Regions from separate parts of the Neorhizobium sp. P1_A6 genome, predicted to be linked through region 2. Evidence: predicted binding sites of a transcription regulator. Region 2 holds the regulator's gene; the other holds the start of a gene.
What was found. Region 2 encodes LexA, which represses DNA repair genes until DNA is damaged. Its sites were predicted from a motif close to TGTTCNNNNTGTGTTCNG; they were not measured.

Region 1: the regulator LexA is predicted to act here: its motif matches at 4,779-4,796, upstream of AC1D3C_RS18630 (YifB family Mg chelatase-like AAA ATPase).

Annotation. Positions count from the first base shown of each region.
Region 1 covers NZ_JBFTZM010000009.1:52,368-60,891, forward strand. Annotated here, with positions in the region: gene ugpB (sn-glycerol-3-phosphate ABC transporter substrate-binding protein UgpB) at 1-136, shown strand, start outside; gene ugpA (sn-glycerol-3-phosphate ABC transporter permease UgpA) at 214-1,098, shown strand; gene ugpE (sn-glycerol-3-phosphate ABC transporter permease UgpE) at 1,108-1,956, shown strand; gene AC1D3C_RS18615 (sn-glycerol-3-phosphate import ATP-binding protein UgpC) at 1,958-3,058, shown strand; gene AC1D3C_RS18620 (cupin domain-containing protein) at 3,166-3,669, shown strand; gene gshB (glutathione synthase) at 3,744-4,694, shown strand; gene AC1D3C_RS18630 (YifB family Mg chelatase-like AAA ATPase) at 4,890-6,425, shown strand; gene cysK (cysteine synthase A) at 6,492-7,460, opposite strand; gene dut (dUTP diphosphatase) at 7,590-8,060, opposite strand; gene AC1D3C_RS18645 (peptide chain release factor 3) at 8,159-8,524, shown strand, end outside.
Region 2 covers NZ_JBFTZM010000003.1:292,375-300,694, reverse strand. Annotated here, with positions in the region: gene lpxA (acyl-ACP--UDP-N-acetylglucosamine O-acyltransferase) at 1-192, shown strand, start outside; gene AC1D3C_RS08305 (LpxI family protein) at 199-1,080, shown strand; gene lpxB (lipid-A-disaccharide synthase) at 1,080-2,258, shown strand; gene gltA (citrate synthase) at 2,288-3,577, opposite strand; gene AC1D3C_RS08290 (ComEC/Rec2 family competence protein) at 3,866-6,373, shown strand; gene lexA (transcriptional repressor LexA) at 6,354-7,073, opposite strand; gene AC1D3C_RS08280 (VOC family protein) at 7,274-8,143, shown strand; gene kdsA (3-deoxy-8-phosphooctulonate synthase) at 8,147-8,320, shown strand, end outside.

The DNA.
Region 1 (8,524 bases), on a different contig from region 2:
CCAGGTCCGCACCATCATCGACGAGGAGTTCCAGGCACTCCTCGCCAACAAGAAGGACGCCAAGCAGTCGCTCGACAGCGCAGTGCAGCGCGGCAATGCGCTTCTGCGTGAATTCGAGGCGGCCAACTCGAACTGATCGTTCCGATCTCCGCAGGGAGGACCGGCTACCGCCGGCCCTCCCTTGCTTGCTTATTACGTTGTGGTGAGGGAACGGTGGATACCAAAAGAACAACCTTCAATAACCGCCTGCTGCCCTATTTGCTGCTCGCGCCCCAGCTCGCTATCACGCTCGTCTTCTTCATCTGGCCTGCCGCGCAGGCAGTGAAGTCTTCATTCGAGCGGGAAGATCCCTTTGGTTTCTCTACCGTTTTCGTCGGATTGACCCATTATCGGCAGCTGATCGAGGACCCGAACTATCTGGATGCTCTCTGGCGCACCGCCGTATTCGCGGTGTCCGTTACCATCCTTTCGATGATGCTCGGCCTTGCATTCGCGGCCGCGGTCAACCGCGTGACGCGATCCGCCAGAATCTATACCACCCTGCTGGTTTGGCCTTATGCCGTCGCCCCTGTCGTGGCGGGTGTCCTGTGGTGGTTTCTTTTCAATACATCCACCGGTCTGCTGCCCTTTTTCCTTGAGCGCGTCGGCATTCGCTGGGACCATGATCTCAACGGCACGCATGCGATGATCCTGATCATCATTGCGGCAGCCTGGAAGCAGATCTCCTACAACTTCCTTTTCTTCCTGGCTGGATTGCAGTCGGTGCCGCAGTCGCTGATCGAGGCTGCCGCGATCGACGGTTCGGGCCCGGTGAGGCGCTTCTTCACCATCTCTCTGCCGCTTCTGTCGCCGACGACGTTTTTCCTGTTCATCATCAACGTGAACTACACGATGTTCGACACCTTCCCGATCGTGGATGCCACGACGGGCGGCGGGCCAGCGCAGGCGACGACCACGCTCGTCTACAAGGTCTATCAGGACGGTTACGTCGGTCTGAACATCGGTTCGTCCTCGGCGCAGTCGGTGTTGCTAATGTTGATCGTGATGCTGCTGACCTTTGTTCAGTTCCGCTTCGTCGAACGCCGCGTCCAGTATTGAGGAACGATCATGGTTGAAAACCGCCCCTTCCTGACTTTCCTCACCCACGCATTCCTGATCCTGGGATTTCTGGTGGTCGCGCTGCCGGTCTATGTCGCGATCATGGCGTCGACCCATGACGTCTCGACGCTGATGAGCGGGCCGGTCCCGCTTCTGCCGGGCTCGCATTTCATCGAGAACTATTCGACCATTCTGACGAGCGCCGCGGCCGCTCACGGCCTGCCCAATTATTCGCACATGGCGCTGAACTCTCTGATCATGGCGTTGACGATCACGGTCGGAAAAATTGCCATCTCGATCCTTTCCGCCTTTGCGATCGTCTATTTCCGGTTTCCTTTCCGGCTACTGGCTTTCTGGATCATCTTCGTCACCCTGATGCTGCCGGTCGAGGTGCGCATCATGCCGACATACAAGATCGTTGCCGACCTCGGCATGTTGAATTCGTGGGCCGGTCTGACCGTCCCGCTGATCGCATCGGCCACGGCGACCTTCCTGTTCCGCCAGTTCTTCATGACAGTCCCGGACGAACTTCTGGAAGCGGCCCGTGTGGACGGAGCCGGCCCTATGAAGTTCTTCCGGGACATTCTGCTGCCGCTCTCGCGCACCAATATCGGCGCGCTATGCGTCATCCTCTTCATCTATGGCTGGGTTCAGTACCTCTGGCCGCTCCTGGTGACCACCGACCCCGGTTATTACACGCTGATGATGGGGATGAAGCGCATGGTCACGGCGCAGGACGGCGTCATCGAGTGGCAACTCGTCATGGCAGGGTCCGTACTCGCCATGCTTCCCCCCATCCTCGTCGTGGTTTTCATGCAGCGGTTGTTCATCCGCGGGCTTACTGAAACGGAGAAATAACATGGCTGGCATTCACATTTCAGAGGTTTCAAAGGTTTATACCGGCGGCGTAAAGGCGGTAAGCTCCGTCTCCATCGACATAGCCGATGGCGAGTTCATCGTCCTTGTCGGTCCGTCTGGCTGCGGAAAGTCCACGCTGTTGCGCATGGTCGCGGGGCTGGAAGCCATTTCCGCGGGCGAAGTGAAAATCGCCGGCCGGGTCGTCAACGAGGTCGAGCCGGCCGAGCGCGATATCGCCATGGTGTTCCAGAATTACGCGCTCTATCCGCATATGACGGTGTATAACAACCTGGCCTACGGTCTGAAGAACCGCGGTACGCCGAAGGCTGAGATCGACGCGCGTGTCGCCGAAGCCGCCCGCATGCTGGAGATCACCCAGTATCTGGAGCGCAAGCCCCGCGCGCTTTCCGGCGGCCAGCGCCAGCGTGTAGCCATGGGCCGCGCCATCGTGCGCAAGCCGGCAGCCTTCCTGTTCGACGAGCCGCTCTCCAACCTCGATGCGAAACTGCGCGTTTCCATGCGTGGCGAAATCAAGCGCCTGCAGCGCCGCCTCGGCACCACGTCGATCTACGTCACCCACGACCAGCTCGAAGCCATGACGCTCGCCGACCGCCTCGTCGTTCTGAACGGGGGAGAGATCGAGCAGATCGGTGCGCCGCTGGAAGTTTACCACGCACCCGCCTCTACCTTTGTGGCAAGCTTTATCGGTTCGCCGGCCATGAACCTCGTCAAGGGGGAGTTGCATGGCGACAAGCTGGCGATCGGCCCGGCGATGATCAGCCTCAACGGTTTCGCGCCGACTTCGGGCGCCGTTACCGTCGGCGTCCGCGCCGAGGATCTGCGCATCGCGCGCGACGACGAAGAGGCTCTGCCTTTCCGCCTCGAATATACCGAGGAACTGGGCGCCCAGCGACTGATCCACGGCACCGTCGGCGATCAGCAGATCACTGCCGCCGTTTCGCCGGAGATTGCGCTCTCTGCGGAAATGCGCATCGCCGTCGATGCCAAGCGCCTGCACTTCTTCTCGCTCGATACGGGCAAGCGGCTGCCGGGCAACGTACCGGCGGAGGCAAAGCTCGCGCCGGTCGAACCGGTTCTCTAAAGAGAGCGCGAAATCAGGCCGATCGTTAAAATTGTACGATCGGCCTGAACAGCAGCCTTACTCTTTGCCGCTACATTTTCCCGGAGTTGGCAGCTTTTGGGGGAAAGATGAGTTGGCACGTCCTCGCCGCGACCGCAGCGGCACTCGCATTCAGATATAAGTCAGACGTGCCGGAGAAGCCGAAGGTTAAGGCGTTCATCGGTGCCTGTCCGCATTCTCTGGAGATGAAGCCGATGCCGATCGAGCCCACATGGGTGCTCGCCGGTGATCCGCGGGCGCGCGCCGCCTCCCACTCCACTGCAGAAGACGATTGCGCGACGACCGGTGTGTGGGAATGCACGGCCGGCGAGTTCCGCTGGTACTTCCATTGGGACGAAACGGTGGTGATCCTTGAGGGCGAAGTGCATGTGACTGCCGATGACGGCACGCAGCGCACGCTGACGGCAGGCGATGTCGGCTATTTCAAGGGCCGGACCTGGGCCACCTGGCGCATCGACAATTATCTCAAGAAGGTCGCCTTCATCCGCCGGCCTTTCCCGAAGCCGATCGCCATGCTTTTCCGCCTGCGCAACATGTTGCGGGCAAAGACGCAGGTCGGCATCTCCGCGTGATATCGGCCGATTGCAGTTGCCTTTGGGGGCTCGCCATCCTACATCAGGCGGGCCAATCCTAGGGGGCTGAAGTCATGGCGAAAATCCGCAAGGTCGCGTTCCAGATGGACCATATCTCCGGCATCAGCATTGCCGGCGATTCCACCTTCGCCATGGCGCTCGAAGCGCAGGCGCGTGGTTTAGAACTCTTTCACTATACCCCCGACCGCCTGACCATGCGCGACGGCAAGATCTTCGCTGCCGTCGAACCGCTGCAGGTGCGCGACGTCAAGGGCGATCATTTCACGCTCGGCGACAAGGAGCGCATCGATCTGTCGGAGATGGACGTCGTTCACCTGCGCCAGGATCCGCCCTTCGACATGGGCTACATCACCTCGACCCATCTGCTTGAGCGCATCCACCCGAAAACGCTTGTCGTCAACGACCCCGCCTGGGTGCGCAACTCGCCGGAGAAGATTTTCGTCACCGAATTTGCCGATTTGATGCCGGCAACGCTGATCAGCCGCGATCCGGGCGAAATCGCCCGCTTCCGAGAGGAGATGGGCGATATCATCCTGAAGCCGCTCTACGGCAATGGCGGCGCCGGAGTTTTCCATTCCGCCCGCGACGACCGCAATTTCACGTCGCTGCTCGAAATGTTTGGCCAGATGTATCGCGGCGAACCTTATATCGCCCAGGCCTATCTGCCGGCCGTGCGCAAGGGCGACAAGCGCATCCTTCTGGTCGACGGCGAGCCGGTCGGCGCGATCAACCGGGTTCCCGCCGAACACGACAGCCGCTCCAACATGCATGTCGGCGGCCGCGCCGAGGCGACCGAGATCACGCCGCGCGAGAAGGAAATCTGCTCCCGCATCGGACCCGCCCTGCGCGAACGCGGCTTCATCTTCGTCGGCATCGATGTCATCGGCGACTACATGACCGAGATCAACGTCACATCCCCGACGGGCATCCGCGAAGTCAAGAAGTTCGGCGGCGCCGACGTCGCAAGCCTCCTCTGGGATGCAATCGAGGCAAAACGCGCCTGATGAAGGCAGGGCGTTTCGGATACGGTTCGCTTTTGTTCTCACGATACAACCGCCTGCAACCCACTCGCAGCGGATGCGTGAAGTTGTTCGATTAATGTTCTTGTTTCATTCTTATTTCTATGCCAGATTGCAATTCCTGGCACGGAAAGCGTGTATCGCTGGCGTCCTGGACATGAAGTTAGGGGCGGGGTGGATATGGTTTCGCGCGTCAGCACGGTTGCATTCCAGGGCATAGAAGGCGTTCCGGTCGACGTGCAGGTCATGGTCGGACCCGGAAAAATCAACATGCATATCGTCGGCCTGCCGGACAAGGCGGTGGCCGAGAGCCGCGAGCGGGTGCAGGCGGCGTTGCATGCCTCGGGCCTTGCCATGCCGCCGAAGAAGATCACCGTCAATCTGGCGCCGGCCGACCTTCCGAAAGAAGGATCGCATTTCGACCTGCCGATCGCGCTGGCCCTGATGGCGGCACTGGGCGCCGTTCCCGGAGATGCGCTCACCGGTTATGTCGTGCTCGGAGAACTGAACCTCGACGGCACGCTTGCGCCCGTGGCCGGCGCACTTCCGGCGGCAATCGCCGCAAACGCTCTGGGAAAAGGCCTGATCTGCCCGGCCGACAGCGGCGCGGAAGCCGCCTGGGCAGGGGCCGAGATCGATATCGTCGCGCCGCGCAGCCTGATCGCGCTCGCAAACCATTTCCGCGGCACCCAGGTCATCTCGCGTCCACAGCCGGCAATCCGCGCCTTGCCTGCCAATTTGCCGGATCTCGTCGACATCAAAGGTCAGGAAACCGCCAAGCGGGCGCTGGAAGTCGCCGCCGCCGGTGGCCATAATCTTCTGATGGTCGGCCCTCCCGGCTCCGGAAAATCCATGCTCGCCGCTCGGCTGCCGTCGATCCTGCCGCCGCTTTCGGCTGCCGAACTGCTGGAAGTGTCGATGATCCATTCGATCGCCGGCCAGCTTTCCGGCGGCAAGCTTTCCGACCGCCGACCTTACCGCACGCCGCACCATTCGGCCACCATGGCAGCGCTCGTGGGTGGTGGCCTGCGCGCAAGGCCCGGGGAGGCATCGCTTGCCCATCACGGCGTGCTGTTCCTCGACGAATTCCCGGAATTTTCGCCGCAGGCGCTGGACGCGCTCCGCCAGCCGCTGGAGACCGGCGAATGCATTATCGCCCGCGCCAACCACCGGGTTTCCTATCCCGCCAGTATTCAGCTCGTCGCCGCCATGAACCCATGCCGCTGCGGCATGGCGGGCGAACCCGGCCATTCCTGCGCACGTGGACCAAAATGCATGTCGGACTACCAGGGCCGCATTTCAGGGCCGCTAATGGACAGGATCGATATCCGCATAGACGTGCCGGCCGTGTCCGCTGCAGATCTCATTCGCCCGAGGCCGGCGGAAAGCAGCGCGGATGTCGCCAGGCGCGTGGCGGCTGCGCGTGACAGGCAACGGGAGCGGTTCGAACAGGCCGGTTATCCGCGCGTGCTCACCAATGCCCGCTGCTCGACGGCCCTGATCGAGAAGATCGCCGAACCCGATCCCGGTGGTCTCCAACTGCTCAGGGATGCGGCCGAAAAGCTCAAGTTCTCGGCCCGCGGATACCACCGCATTTTGAAGGTCGCCCGCACGCTCGCCGATCTGGACGGCAAGGATACCGTCGGCCGCCTCCATCTCGCCGAGGCGATTTCCTATCGCATGGCCGGCGAACGGCTGGCGACGGCCGCAGCGTGAGGGTAGGGAGTGGTGACCGAAGCTCTCAGCGGCTTGTATGCCGCCGGCTTTGCCCGACACTACCCACTAATTCCCCAACCCTTCAAACAGCGCAGTCGACAGATAACGCTCCGCGAAGGAAGGAATGATGACGACGATGGTCTTGCCGGCGTTTTCTTCGCGGCTGCCGACTTCGATGGCGGCCTGCAGCGCCGCACCGGAGGAGATACCGACCGGCACGCCTTCGAGCCTGGCCACCAGGCGGGCCATCTCCATCGCCTCACCGCTGTTGACGGTGATGATCTCGTCATAGATGTGCGTGTCCAGGATTTTCGGTGCGAAACCTGCGCCGATGCCCTGGATCTTGTGCGGCCCGGGCTGTCCGCCGGAGAGCACCGGCGATTCCTCCGGCTCGACGGCAATGATCTTGAGTGCCGGGTTACGCTCCTTCAGCACCTGGCCGGCACCGGTGATCGTGCCGCCGGTGCCGATGCCGGAGACGAAGATGTCGATCTTGCCGTCGGTATCGTTCCAGATTTCCTCGGCCGTCGTCTTGCGATGAATCTCGGGATTGGCCGGGTTTTCGAACTGCTGCGGGATGACCGCGTCCGGAAGGGAAGCGGCGAGTTCTTCCGCCTTGGCGATCGCACCCTTCATGCCTTTCGGGCCTTCGGTCAGCACCAGTTCAGCGCCGAGCAGGGCCAGCATCTTGCGGCGCTCGATCGACATGGTTTCCGGCATCGTCAGGATCAGCTTGTAGCCCTTGGCGGCGGCTGCGAAGGCCAGCGCAATACCGGTATTGCCGGACGTAGGTTCAACCAGCGTCGTCCTGCCGGGCGTGATCTTGCCTTCAGCCTCCAGGCTTTCGATCATCGCCACCCCGATGCGATCTTTGACGGATGCGATCGGGTTGAAGAATTCGAGCTTGGCCAAAAGATTGGCCTTCACGCCCTTTTCCTTGGCCAGCTTGTCGAGGCGCACGATGGGGGTGTCGCCGATGGTTTCGGTGATCGAGGAATAGATGCGGCCGCGTCCCGGCTTTCTGGTCTCTGGCATGGTGCTCTCCCTGAGTTTGGAGAGAAGTTAGGGCGTGTTCCCGGCGAATGCCAGCAAGGCGGAACCGGACGGAAAGAGAAATGGAAATTTTGTTCCCGGAAGTGGTCGGGAACGAAAACGCCTTTGCGTTCAAAGACCGGTCGAGCCGAAGCCACCGGCACCGCGGGCTGTCGTCGAGGTTTCTGTAATCTCGGCCACCCGAGCCTGTGTCACCGGCGCGATCACCATCTGCGCGATCCGCATGCCGCGGGTGATGACGAAATCCTCGTCGCCGAGATTGATCAGCAGCACCTTCACCTCACCGCGATAATCGCTGTCGATCGTGCCGGGCGTATTGAGGCAGGTGATGCCGTTCTTGAAGGCAAGTCCTGAGCGCGGCCGCACCTGCGCCTCGAAACCTTCCGGTATTTCGAAAATGAAACCGGTCGGCACCAGGGCCCTTCTGCCGGGTGCGATCGTCAGCGGCATGTCGTCTTCGACAGCGGCGCGCAGGTCCATGCCGGCAGCGCCGGCGGTTTCATAGGCCGGCAGATCGAGGCCGGCGCCGTGAGGAAGGCGGACGAGATTGAGCTTCGGCGAGGAGGGGGCGTGAATGTTCATCATGTCATTTGTCGACCCACTGTCGCTCCGGTCAAACACGAATTGAAAGTTATCCACGGAGTCGTTAGATACGCGGCAACGTAAAGGATCTAGAAAAAATGCCCGAAACGATTGCCGAGGCGGTTTCCCGCCGTCGCACATTCGCAATTATTGCCCACCCGGATGCGGGCAAGACGACGTTGACCGAAAAACTGCTGCTGTTCGGTGGCGCAATCCAGCTCGCCGGCGAAGTCAAGGCGAAGAAGGATCGTATCCAGACGCGGTCCGACTGGATGAAGATCGAGCGCGAGCGCGGCATCTCTGTCGTCACCTCGGTGATGACCTTCGAATATAACGGCAATGTCTTCAACATTCTCGATACGCCCGGCCACGAAGACTTCGCCGATGACACCTACCGCACGCTGACGGCGGTGGATGCCGCGGTCATGGTCCTCGACGCCGCAAAAGGTATCGAGCCTCGGACG
Region 2 (8,320 bases):
ATTGAACGGGCGACCATCCATGTCGTCCGCCGCGCCTTCAAGCAGATCTTCGAGGGCGAGAGCAACATCCGCGCCAACGCAGCGGCGATCCGTAACGACTACGCCGATTGCAAGGAAGCGATGGAAATCCTTGATTTTATCGCGGCCGATAGCGATCGCGCCATTTCCTCGACGTTCCGCGGCAAGGGCTGACCCGCGATGACCGGCCTCCCGAGCCTTGCGCCGAAGGGCCGGCTGGCGATCATCGCCGGGAAGGGCTTTTTACCACTCTATGTAGCAAAAGCCGCGCAGCAAGCCGGTGAAGCGCCGCTCATTCTCGCGCTCGCCAATGAATCCGATCACAGCTTTGATGGTTTCGAGGCGGTTTCCGTCGGCGTCGGCGATCTTGCCGCAATCGAGCGCCTGTTTCGCGACAAGGGCGTCACCCGCGTCATCCTCTCGGGAGGTGTGGCGCGAAGACCTGACTGGCGCGACATCCATCCAACCTTCCGCACCATCCTGAAAGTCCCCTCCGTGGTTCGCACGCTGCTGTCCGGCGGTGACGATTCAGTGCTCCAGATGGTCATCAAGCTCATCGAGGCGATGGGCTGCGAGGTGCTGGGCGCCCATGACATCGTCCCCGGCCTGCTCGCCAAGACCGGACCGCTCGGTGCTCATACGCCATCCGATGATGATCGCCGCGACATCGATCGTGCGTCCGAAGCCGCCAAGCGTCTCGGCGAACTCGATATCGGCCAGGGCGCCGTCTGCGTCGGTGGACGTGTCGTGGCGCTTGAGGGCGTCGAAGGCACGGACCGGATGCTCGAACGGGTGACGGCATTGCGCGCCGAGGGCCGCATTTCGGCCCGCCGCAAGGGCGTGCTCGTCAAGCTTTGCAAACCGCAACAGGATATGCGCGCCGACCTGCCGACGATCGGGCCGTCGACCGTCGAGAATGTCATCCGCGCCGGGCTCGCCGGTATCGCGGTGGAGGCGGGACGCGCGCTTGTGCTGGAAGAAGTGAAGATGATTGCCGCGGCCGATGCTGCCGGTATCTTCGTCTGCGGTATCGATCCCGGTCTGCCGCAAGGAGGATTGTGATGGTCAAGACTTTGAAGGTTGGCGTCATCGCCGGCGAAGTATCCGGCGATCTCCTCGGCGGCGACCTGATTGCGGCCTTGAAGGCAGCTTATGGCGGCGAGGTCGAACTCGTCGGCGTCGGCGGCGAGGCGCTCGAAGCGCAGGGCCTTGATCCGCTCTTTGATTTTTCCGAACTGTCGATCATGGGGATCACCCAGGTGATCGCCCGCCTGCCGAACCTGATCAAGCGGATCAACCAGACGGCGGCGGCCATCGTGGCTGCAAAGCCGGATGTGCTGATCATCATCGACAGCCCCGATTTCACCCATCGTGTCGCCAAGAAGGTAAGGGCCGCTCTGCCGGACCTGCCGATCGTCGATTATGTCTGCCCGAGCGTCTGGGCATGGAAGGAATACCGCGCCAAGGCGATGCTCGCCTATGTCGATCATGTCCTGGCTGTGCTGCCGTTCGAGCCCGAGGCCATGAAGCGTCTCGGCGGACCCGAAACAACATTCGTCGGTCACCGCCTGACCGCCGATCCGTCGCTCCTCAAGGTCCGCGGTATCCGTGCCGAACGCCCCGTAAAGGCGCAGGGCGAACAGAGGACGATCATGCTGTTGCCGGGCTCCCGGTCGGCGGAGATCAAGGCGCTTCTGCCGGTCTTCGGCGAGGCGGCCCGCCAGTTCGTCGCCCGCAACGGACCGACCCGTTTCCTGCTGCCGACGGTTGCCCGCCAGGAAAAACTGGTGCGCGAGATCGTTGCCGGTTTCGAGGTCAAGCCGGAGATCACGGCTGATACGGACGGCAAATGGGCGGCATTCGCCGAAGCCGATGCAGCGCTTGCAGCCTCGGGTACGGTTATCCTGGAACTCGGTCTTGCCGGGATTCCACTGGTCTCGGCCTATAAGACCGACTGGCTGATCACCATGCTCGCAAAACGCATCAGGACCTGGTCCGGCGCCCTGCCGAACCTGATCGCCGACTATGTCGTCGTGCCGGAATACGTCAACGAGGTGGTGCGGCCGGCAAGCCTGTGCCGCTGGGCCGAGCGCTTGTCCTCCGACACGATGCAGCGTCGCGCCATGATCGAAGGTTTCGATCTTACGTGGGAGCGCCTGCAGGTGCCCGTGCCGCCCGGTGAGGCCGCCGCCGGCATCGTTCTCCAGGTTATGGACACCAAAAAACCCGGCCATTTCTGACCGGGTTTTTATTTGGTTGTGATTGCCGATTAACGCTTGGAAACCGGGATGTAGTCGCGCTGCGCTTCGCCGGTATAGAGCTGACGCGGGCGGCCGATGCGCTGCTGCGGATCTTCGATCATTTCGGCCCACTGGGCGATCCAGCCGACGGTACGCGCGAGAGCGAAGAGCACGGTGAACATGGTGGTGGGGAAGCCCATCGCCTTCAGCGTGATACCCGAATAGAAGTCGATATTCGGGTAGAGCTTCTTCTCGATGAAGTACTCGTCGGTGAGCGCGATGCGCTCGAGTTCCATCGCGACCTGCAGCAGCGGATCGTCCTTGTGGCCGAGTTCGCCGAGCACTTCATGCGTGGTCTTCTGCATGATCTTGGCGCGCGGATCGTAGTTCTTGTAGACGCGGTGACCGAAGCCCATCAGACGGAACGGATCGTTCTTGTCCTTGGCGCGGGCGATATATTCCGGGATCTTGTCGACCGTGCCGATTTCCGTCAGCATGTTGAGCGCAGCTTCGTTGGCGCCGCCATGGGCCGGGCCCCAGAGGCAGGCAATGCCGGCCGCGATGCAGGCGAACGGGTTGGCGCCCGAGGAACCGGCGAGGCGGACCGTCGAGGTCGAAGCGTTCTGCTCATGGTCGGCATGCAGGATGAAGATGCGGTCCATGGCGCGCGACAGCACCGGATTGACCACATACTCTTCGCACGGAACCGCAAAGCACATGCGCAGGAAGTTCGACGCATAGTCCAGGTTGTTCTGCGGATAAACGAAGGGCTGGCCGATATGGTACTTATAGGCCATCGCGGCAAGCGTTGGCATCTTGGCGATCATGCGCAGTGAAGCGACCATGCGCTGGTGCGGATCGGTGATGTCGGTGGAGTCGTGATAGAAGGCAGACAGCGCCCCGACACAGCCGCACATGACGGCCATCGGATGGGCGTCGCGGCGGAAGCCGGTGAAGAAGCGGCTCATCTGCTCATGCACCATCGTGTGATGGGTCACGCGATAGTCGAAGTCCTTCTTCTGGGCAGCGGTCGGCAGTTCCCCGTAAAGCAGCAGGTAGCAGGTTTCCAGGAAGTCGCCGTGCTCGGCGAGCTGTTCGATCGGATAACCGCGATGCAGCAGGATGCCGGCGTCGCCATCGATATAGGTGATCTTGGATTCGCAAGACGCCGTCGAGGTGAAGCCGGGGTCGTAGGTGAAGGTGCCGGTGTGCTTGTAGAGAGCGCCGATATCGACCACATCGGGACCGATGGTCCCCGACTTGACCGGCAGATCGACTTGTCTGTCACCGATTACCAGATTTGCGCTTGTTTCCGTCATGCTGATCCTCCAACCTTTTGGCGGCATGGCGCCCTAAAAGCGCCACAAGAATTAAGCGTCCACCAGTTTAGCTATATGATCCTAAAGCTGATGCCAAGCTGTCGTGACGGCATTTTGTGCAGCGCGAAAAATTATTGAGCAACAGCTTTTGCTTGGATGTCCAACTTCCTGTTGCATGCCCTTTCGGTGGCTCGGAATTCCCGATATTTAACCGCCAGTTGACGACCGAAGAAGAAACGCGCAGGTTGTATTGCCGCATGTCTGGCGGTAGGGCGGACAGAGCGTTTCATGCCGGAGGAAAATGCATTTCCGACGCATGCCGAGGCAGGGAAACTGATATCCCGGCCGCCGGACCCCCGCATAAACACAAGCGCTCCCGACTCGGGCAAGCTCCGAAATCTGGCCGAGCTTTTCCCCGCGATCGAGCGCCGCCCGCCGGTCCATACGCTGGACGGTGGCTTTCTCCGCTCCGCGAGCCGGCGCCTCGATCGGCTGCGACGCCGTCTCCCGGTCATGCTGGAGGAGGAGACGGTTTATGGCCATGGCTTCCTTTTCCTGCCGGTCGTCGTCGGGGCAGGGGCCGTCTGCTGGTTCGCACTGCCCCATAACCCTGCGTTCTGGCCGTTTTTCCTCGTTTTTTGCGTATGTACGATCTTCGTCACCGTCTCGCGCCACCGCTCCGGCACGATCCATCTCTTGCCGCTCGGTGTCGCGCTCTTTCTGGGCGGCATGATGCTGGCACAGTTCGAGACGTGGCGGCGGTCCACCGTCGTTCTCGATACGCCGGTGACAACCGAACTTGCCGGCGTGGTCGAGCGCAGGGAGATCGATGCCCAGGGCCGTTGGCGTTATGTCGTCCTTATCGACCGGACATCCAATCCGGAAGTCAGGCGCCCGCCGGAGCGTGTATCGCTGCTTGCAAGGTCTCGACATGAGCCCGCCCAGATCGGCGAGACGATCAGCGGCCGCGCGCGCCTTTCACCACCCTCCGGACCTGCACTGCCTGGCCTCAACGACTTTGCCTTCTCCTCCTATTTCGACGGCATCGGCGCGGTCGGATTTTTTTATGGAGCGCCGAAAAAACAGGCTGCCGGTCCGTCGACCCGGAGCTGGATTGCCGACATCGAAAGCCGGCTTTTCGATCTCCGCAGCGCAATCGCCACCCGTATCCGCGAGACCGTGCCGGGAGATTCCGGCGCCTTTGCCGCGGCAATCGTGACGGACGAACGCCGGGCGATCTCCAAGGGAACGACCGAAGCTTTACGGCTTGCGGGATTAGCCCATATCGTCGCCATTTCCGGACTGAACATGGCGCTCGCCGCCGGTATCTTCTTCGTCGGCGTGCGGACCGCGCTCGCGGTCTTTATGGGCCTCGGCCACGCCTATCCGGTGAAGAAGATCGCCGCACTCGGCGCCCTGATAATGGTCACCGCCTATTACCTGATCTCCGGTTTCGGCGTTTCGGCCGAGCGGGCCTACATCATGATGGCAATCATGCTGGTTGCCGTCCTCTTCGACCGACCGTCGATCAGCCTGCACAATGTGGCGCTGTCCGCGCTCGTCATCATCGCCATGTCGCCCTCGGAAATGCTCGGGCCGAGCTTCCAGATGTCGTTTGCCGCCACCGTTGCCCTGGTCGCCGGTTACGCGCTCTGGAAACAGAGGGCCGAGGGCCGCGATCCTCAGCCTCTGCCGTTCCGTCACCGCATGGTGATGCCGATCCTGGCATCGTGGAATTTCGCAGCCGGCGTCTTCGTCACCTCGCTGATCGGCGGCGTTTCGACCGCGATGTTTTCGGTCGAGCATTTCCATCGCATCGCCACCTATGGCCTCGCCGCAAACCTCGCAGCCATGCCGATCATCTCCTTCGTGGTGATGCCGGCCGGTCTGGTCGGCATGCTGCTGATGCCCTTCGGCCTCGATGCTCCCTTCATGAAGCTCATGGGCCTCGGCTTGGAAGCGGTGATCGTTATTGCCAGGCACGTGGCTGCCTGGGGTGGCGATGTCGGGATAGGCCGCCAGCATCCATGGTTCCTGACGGTCTCAACGGCAGGCTTCCTGCTGCTGACCCTGCTCAGGACGAAGCTAAGGCTGATCGGTCCGCCGCTGATGGTGACCGCTCTGCTGCTTTCCTGGCATGAGCGATCGACGCCTCTGGCGGATATATTGGTCTCGGAAGACGGGACAATGGTGGCGCTCGTAAACGGGGAACGGGTTTCCACCAACCGCGCCCGCCCGCCTGATTTCATCTACGACCAGTGGAAGAGGGCGCTTCTGCTCGGCGACCCGACCAAACCGGACATGTCGCCAGCCAGAGACAAGCCGCCCGACCGCAAACCAGCAGGCGCAAAAAACGATAAGCGCCGTGAGTTGACCTCGATGGAACTCGAAACCGTGAGGTTGCGAATAAGCCAGGTGACTTCCGACCGCTTCACCTGCGAGCCTAAGGCCTGGTGCGCCGCAAGCACGGGCAATGCCATCATCGTGGCCGTCGAAGACGGCCGTTATGCCGGCGCTGCCTGCGACGCCGCCGATCTTGTCATCGCCCCGCGGGCACGCTTCGACCGATGCCGGTCCGGCGGACTGATGATCAATGGCACGACGCTCAGAAAGACCGGCGCGCTGGAGATTTCGCTGAACGGCACGGGCGACATGCGACGCTGGGAGGTCCGTGCCGCAATGGCGGCCGAGGACCGGCCCTGGACTAGGCACCGCCACTACGATTGGCGAAGCCAGAGTTTCGACAACGCGTTGCCGGAACCGCTCCGGCAGCTAATCAGTGATAACGGCGGATGAGGCCGACGAGCTTGCCCTGGATCTTCACCCGGTCAGGCCCGAAAATGCGGGTCTCGTAGGCGGGGTTGGCGGCTTCGAGCGCGATCGAGGCGCCGCGGCGGCGAAAACGCTTCAGCGTCGCTTCCTCATCGTCCACCAGCGCCACGATGATGTCGCCTGGATTGGCCGTCGTGCCGTTGCGAATGATCACGGTGTCGCCATCGAGGATGCCGGCCTCGATCATCGAATCGCCCTTGACCTCCAACGCATAATGCTCGCCGGAGCCGAGCATCTCGGCCGGCACGGAGATGTCATGCGTGTTGTTCTGGATCGCCGAGATCGGCACGCCGGCGGCGATGCGGCCCATCACGGGAACGGTCGTCGCGTTCGACGAGCCGTCATTGGCCGCGAGCTTCTGAGATGCTGCGGCCGGCTGCGGTTTGCCGAGGCTGCCCTCGATGACGCTGGGCGAAAAACCGCGCCGCGGCTGAATGCTCGGCGAATAGGCTTCCGGGAGCTTGATGACTTCCAGCGCGCGGGCCCGGTTCGGCAGGCGGCGGATGAAGCCGCGCTCCTCGAGCGCCGTGATCAGACGATGGATTCCGGACTTGGACGCAAGGTCGAGCGCGTCCTTCATTTCGTCGAATGACGGCGGGATACCGGATTCCTTCATGCGTTCGTGAATGAACAGAAGCAATTCCTGTTGTTTGCGCGTGAGCATCTTTTGGCACCCTCAGAGTCGGAAACAAATCCAGAACGGACACTATATGTTCCATATGTGTTCCGCAAGTCCCTAAATTTCTGTGAAGTATGATGATTTTTTCTTCATAGATGCGTGCCAGATATCTGGTGTCACACCACTTGCGCGGCGCCAGCCCGCTGCCAAAGTAGCTTTGCGATTCCAATTCAGGGGGCCCTCGCGTGAACGCAAGACCGATCGATCATCTCGTGCTGCCGGTGGCGGGACTTACCGCTGCGCGTTCCCGGCTCACGGCGCTCGGTTTTACAGTTGCGCCGGATGCTTTTCATCCTTTCGGCACCGCCAATGCTTGCGTGTTCTTCTCGGATGGGACCTACCTGGAGCCGCTGGCTCTTGCCAACCGACGCCATGCGGGTGTTGCGGCAAAGCGCGGCAACGTTTTCACGGCTCGCGATCTCGCCTTCCGCAAGACGTCCAACCGGCAGGGCTTTTCCGCTCTCGTTGTCGCGACCCGCGATGCGATGGCCGATCATGCGCGTTTCAAGATGCGCGGCGTTTCGGCAGGCGACGTGCTGGAATTTTCCCGCGGCATGATCCTGGCCGACGGTTCCGAGACGCAGGCGAGCTTCCGGCTGGCATTCGCCGGCGATGACCGCGCGCCCGAGTTCTTCCTGTTTTCCTGCCAGCGCATCAACCCGCTGCCTGCCGACCGCGAGCTGGAGCGGCATGCCAATACCGTCACCGGCCTGAGCGAAATCATCCTGTCGGCCCCGACACCTGCCGATTTCGCTCCGCTGGTCGAACAGGTGCTGCTGACCAAGGCCGCGCCGGAGGCTGCACCGCTCCAGCTTGCCGCGGCCAATGCCCGCATCCGGATCCTGCAGGATCGGGAGCTCGAGGCGGAATTTGCGGTTCAGCCGACCCCGGGCGCCGAAGGACTGCGCGGCCGGGCGGTCATCTTCAAAACCGCCGATCTTGCCGTGACAGAGATCACCCTTGCTGCTAATGACGTCGCATTCGTCCGCCGGGAGGGCCGTGTTCTCGTCTCGGCGGCGCCCGGCCAGGGTGTTTTGTTCGGCTTCGAGGAATAGATCATGGAAGTTACCGCAAACTCCAGCGTCTCCGTCGGCGAAGGAGGCGGCAAGGTGGTTTTCGCGCAGAACGCAAAACTGTCGCTGATCGCCGGTCCCTGCCAGATGGAAAGCCGCGACCACGCCTTCATGATGGCAGGCGCGTTGAAGGAACTCTGCAGCAAGCTCGGCATCGGC